Regions from separate parts of the Butyricicoccus sp. AF35-5AC genome, predicted to be linked through region 1. Evidence: predicted binding sites of a transcription regulator. Region 1 holds the regulator's gene; the other holds the start of a gene.
What was found. The regulator Rex, encoded in region 1, represses fermentation and respiration genes when NADH is low (regulators of the CRP and FNR family bind a similar motif). The targets are predictions, from matches to a motif close to ATTGTTAANNNNTTAACAAT.
Positions count from the first base shown of each region.

Region 2: a site for Rex is predicted at 1,246-1,265, ahead of DWZ82_RS12345 (butyryl-CoA:acetate CoA-transferase). Genes of this name have one in related genera too.

Region 1 is NZ_QUDX01000009.1:102,120-104,523, reverse strand. It holds gene metA (homoserine O-acetyltransferase MetA) at 115-1,029, shown strand; gene DWZ82_RS11670 (redox-sensing transcriptional repressor Rex) at 1,107-1,763, opposite strand; gene DWZ82_RS11665 (isocitrate/isopropylmalate family dehydrogenase) at 1,803-2,404, opposite strand, start outside.
Region 2 is NZ_QUDX01000011.1:39,930-42,333, forward strand. It holds gene DWZ82_RS12335 (amino acid ABC transporter permease) at 1-19, opposite strand, end outside; gene DWZ82_RS12340 (transporter substrate-binding domain-containing protein) at 120-986, opposite strand; gene DWZ82_RS12345 (butyryl-CoA:acetate CoA-transferase) at 1,295-2,404, shown strand, end outside.

The DNA of each region.
Region 1 (2,404 bases):
AATAACTATTTTTCATTTTTCTGCATTTTATGCAAACCCTTGAGATACCGCCGTAAATCTGCTATACTGAATATATTATATAAAGATTTGTGAAGAGAAAAAGGAGGTGTCGGCTTGCCTATCAAGATAGCCGACAGTCTGCCGGCACGCGCCGTATTGGAGAGCGAAAACATTTTCGTTATGACCGAACACCGTGCCGCGACACAGGACATTCGTCCTCTTCGCATCGGTTTACTCAACCTGATGCCATTGAAAATCATTACCGAGACCCAGATCCTGCGCTGTTTATCCAACACGCCGATCCAGATCGAGGTCGATCTGATCCAGACCGAAACGTACCATTCCAAAAATACGCCGGAGGATCATCTTCTCACCTTCTACAAGACGTTCGACGATATCCGCGACCAGAAATATGACGGTTTTATCATCACCGGTGCGCCGGTAGAGACCATGCCGTTTGAGGAAGTCGAATACTGGAAGGAACTGACCGAGATCATGGACTGGACTAAAACGCACGTTCATTCCACGCTGCACATCTGCTGGGGGGCGCAGGCCGGTCTGTATTATCACTACGGTATTCCGAAGTACATGCTGCCCGAGAAAATGTCCGGTATTTTCAAGCACCATGTTCTGCTGCCGAAGGAGCCGCTGCTGCGCGGCTTTGATGATATCTTCTGCGCACCGCACTCGCGCCACACCGAGGTGCGTGCCGCCGACATCCGCAAAAACGATCGTCTGACCATTCTCGCGGAGTCGCACGAAGCCGGTGTGCACATCGTAGAGGCAATGAATGGCCGTCAGATCTTTGTGCTGGGTCACGGCGAGTACGACGCCGACACGCTCAAAAAGGAGTATGAGCGTGATCTGGCTAAAGGCATGAACCCGGAGGTGCCGCGCCATTACTTCCGCAACGATGATCCCAACGAGGACGTACTGGTGACCTGGAAGGCACATGCCAACCTGTTTTACACCAACTGGGTCAACTACTATGTGTACCAGACAACACCGTATTATCTGGACAAAATGTAATACCAAAGCCGCTCATCCATTGGATAGCGGCTTTTTTCGCACAAAAAAGGGAGTATCAAAAGATACTCCCTTTCGTTTTACAGGTTCTGCTCTCTTTCCCCGTCTGCTGCGCCGACCAGATGGCACAGTGTCATCAGGCTGTCCGACAGATGCACGTTTTCGACCGGAACGCCCAGTCCCTCCAAATGAAGGTCCTCGCCGGTGAAATTCCACAGACCGCGGATACCGCGCTCTACCAGACCGTGTGCGATACGCGGGGCATCTCCGCGCGGAATGGTGAGCACCGCCACATCCGGCTTGTTGCGCTCAATAAACTCCGCAAGCGTATCCGCGCTGCGTACCTCATGGCCGCCAAAGCGCTGACCAATGAGCTGCGGATTTGCGTCAAACGCACACAGCAGCTCAAAGCCGCTGGCAGAAAAGTTAAAGTTATTAAGCAGTGCACGACCGAGGTTACCGGCACCCAGCAGAATCGCCGTGCGGCCGGTCCGCAGACCCATGATCGCACCCAGCTCCTCCTGCAGTTTGTCGATATTATAGCCGTAGCCCTGCTGACCAAAGCCGCCGAAGCAGTTAAAGTCCTGACGAATCTGCGAAGCGGTCAGTCCCATGCGCTCTGCCAGTGCTTTGGAGGAGATACGCTGCTCCCCTTCAGCCTTCAGCTCACAAATATTCCGATAATAGCGAGGCAATCGCTGAATTACCGCTTTGGAAACCTCTTGCTTGTGTTCCACAGACCCTCTCCCTCTCTCAAATTCTATTTCTCGTGTAAATTACAGCTTAGCGATGGTATCCAGCACATAATCGGTAAATTCCTGTGCGGTTGCACCGGTATCACGACCGGTAACAACAACCTTGTGCTCCTCTACCATGCAGATATCAAGTGCTCGGTCGAGCTTCTTTGCCAGTTCGATTTCACCGATGTGCTCAAGCAGCATAACGGCTGCACGCAGTACGGAGGACGGATCCGCGTACTTTGCACGGCCTTCCTGTACCATACGCGGCGCAGAGCCATGAATTGCCTCGAACATCGCATAGCGCTTGCCGATATTGGCAGAGCCTGCCGTGCCGACACCGCCCTGGATCTCAGCGGCCTCGTCGGTGATGATGTCGCCGTACAGGTTCGGCAGAACAACGACCTTAAAGTCGCGGCGGCGCTTGTCATCGAGCAGCTTTGCGGTCATGATGTCGATGTACCAGTCATCAAACTGTACTTCCGGATACTCCTTGGCTACCTTCTGGCAGGTATCGAGGAACTTGCCGTCGGTGGTCTTGATGATATTCGCCTTGGTGACGCAGGAAACGCGGTTCTTGCCGGTCTTGCGTGCATAGTCGAAGGCCAGACGAGCGATACGCTCGCAGCCCTGCGAGGTAG
Region 2 (2,404 bases), on a different contig from region 1:
GTGTTACATTGGCAAACATGTCGTTTCCTCTTTACCTCTTTTTTACTTTATTTCCTTTGACACATAAGGCAGAAGACGGTAGTCCGCCTTCTGCCTTATATTAACTGGGGGATGGGAGATTAAGCCTCCGGATCTACGATTGCTTCCTGTACGCCGTACTTCTGGGCGAAGGAAAGAACAACGCCGTCCTTGTGGGCGCCCTTGTAGAAGTTGTTGAATGCTTCGGTCAGATCAGAACCCTTGCGGAAGCCTACAACGTAGTTCTCGTCCTCCTCGCCGTTGGCCTCGTTGAGGTTTACGGTGTAGGTCAGGTTCGGGTAGCTGGTGCCCTCGCCGATCATAGCGCCTGCCATCAGCAGGTCGATCACGCAGGCATCAGAGGTGCCTGCGGCAACCTCCATCAGTGCGTCAGCCTGAGACTGAACTGCAGTTGCATTCAGACCGGCAGCCTGTGCAGCAGCCTCACCGGCGGAACCAGACTCAACAGCGAAGGTCATATCCTTGATGGACTCGATGTCCTTGGCAGCGTCAGCCTTGTCGGACGGAACAACAACAACCTGTGCGTTGGTTGCATACGGGTCGGAGCAGTTCATGGAGGTCTTGACCTCATCGGTCAGGGTCATGCCGTTCCAAACAGCGTCAACGCCCTTGGAATCCAGCTCCATGATCTTGTTGTCCCAGTTGATCTCGATGAACTCAGCTTTTACGCCCAGGCTCTCTGCGAAAGCCTTTGCCATGTCCGCGTCAAAGCCGACCCACTCGTCCGAGCCGTCTTCCTTATAATCCATCGGTGCGAAATCCGTGATGCCGATGACCAGCTTGCCGTTGCTCTTTACATAATCAATATCGCTCTCAGCGGAAGTTGAGGTGTCAGCCGCATCGGCGCTCGAGTCGTCGGTCTTGGCAGCAGAGCCGCCGCAGCCGGACAGCATGGATACACTCATTGCGCCTGCCATCAGCAGTGCAAGAAGTTTCTTCGTCTTCATTTTTAGAAAACCTCCTGTAATTCAGTTCATATCTTGTTTACTATTATAACACTTTAGCGCAGAAAATCAACCCCTGATTTTCATGCGGATTTTCAGTATTTTTGAAGGGTAAGCGGGCGGTATTTTGTGCAAAAATTAAAATAACAGGGTGAAATATAAGGAAAAGAGGGCGGGGAGCGGTTTGAATGGATTCTCACTCTTTTTTGCGAACCTGTGTTGACCTGTACCCCAAAAGAGATTATAATCATAAGTAAGCATGATTGTTAAAGAATAAACAATGAAGAACAAGTAAGACGGAGGGAATCAGCGTGGATTATACTGCACTGTATCAGCAGAAGCTGACAACGGCGGACGAAGCCGTTAAAGTTGTTAAATCGGGTGACTGGGTAGACTACGGCTGGTGTACGGGTACGCCTGTTGCACTGGACAAGGCACTTGCTGCCCGCATGGGCGAGCTGGAGGACGTAAACTTCCGCGGCGGTGTACTCATGCGCCGACCGGCGGTATTCGATATTCCGGATGCAGCTGACAAGATCACCTGGAACTCGTGGCACATGTCCGGCATTGAGCGCAAGGCATGCATGGAGGGCTTCGGCTTTTACAGCGCACTGCGCTACTCCGAGATGCCGCGCTGGTACCGCGAGAACGTCCGTCATGTCAATGTAGCCATGATTCAGGTGGCGCCGATGGACGCACATGGCTGGTTCAGCTTCGGTCCGCAGGCTTCGCACCTCAAAGCCATCTGCGATGTATCCGATGTTATCATCGTTGAGGTTAACAAGTATATGCCGCGCTGCCTCGGCGGCTTTGAGGACGGCATTCACATTTCGCAGGTGGATATGATCGTTGAGAGCGACACCGAAATGCCGCAGATGGGCGCAGGCGGCGAGCCGACCGAGGTTGATAAGGCGGTTGCAAAGCTGATCGTGGAGGAAATCCCGAACGGCGCCTGCCTGCAGCTGGGCATCGGCGGCATGCCGAATACCGTAGGCTCGATGATCGCGGAGTCTGACCTGAAGGACCTCGGCGTTCATACTGAAATGTACGTTGACGCATTCGTTGACATCTCCCGTGCAGGCAAGATCAACGGCTCGAAGAAGGCCATCGACCGCGGCCGTCAGGTGTTCGCGTTCGGCGCAGGCACCCAGAAGCTGTACGATTTTGTAAATGATAATCCGGAGTGCATGTCTGCACCGGTATCCTATACTAACGATGCGCGCACCATCGCACAGATCGACAACTTCATTTCCATCAACAATATCGTGGATGTGGATCTGTTCGGCCAGATGAACGCAGAAAGTGCCGGTATCAAGCAGATTTCCGGTGCAGGCGGCCAGCTGGACTTCGTTCTGGGCGCGTATCTGTCCAAGGGCGGCAAGAGCTTCATCTGCTGCTCGTCCACCTTTAAGAAGAAGGAC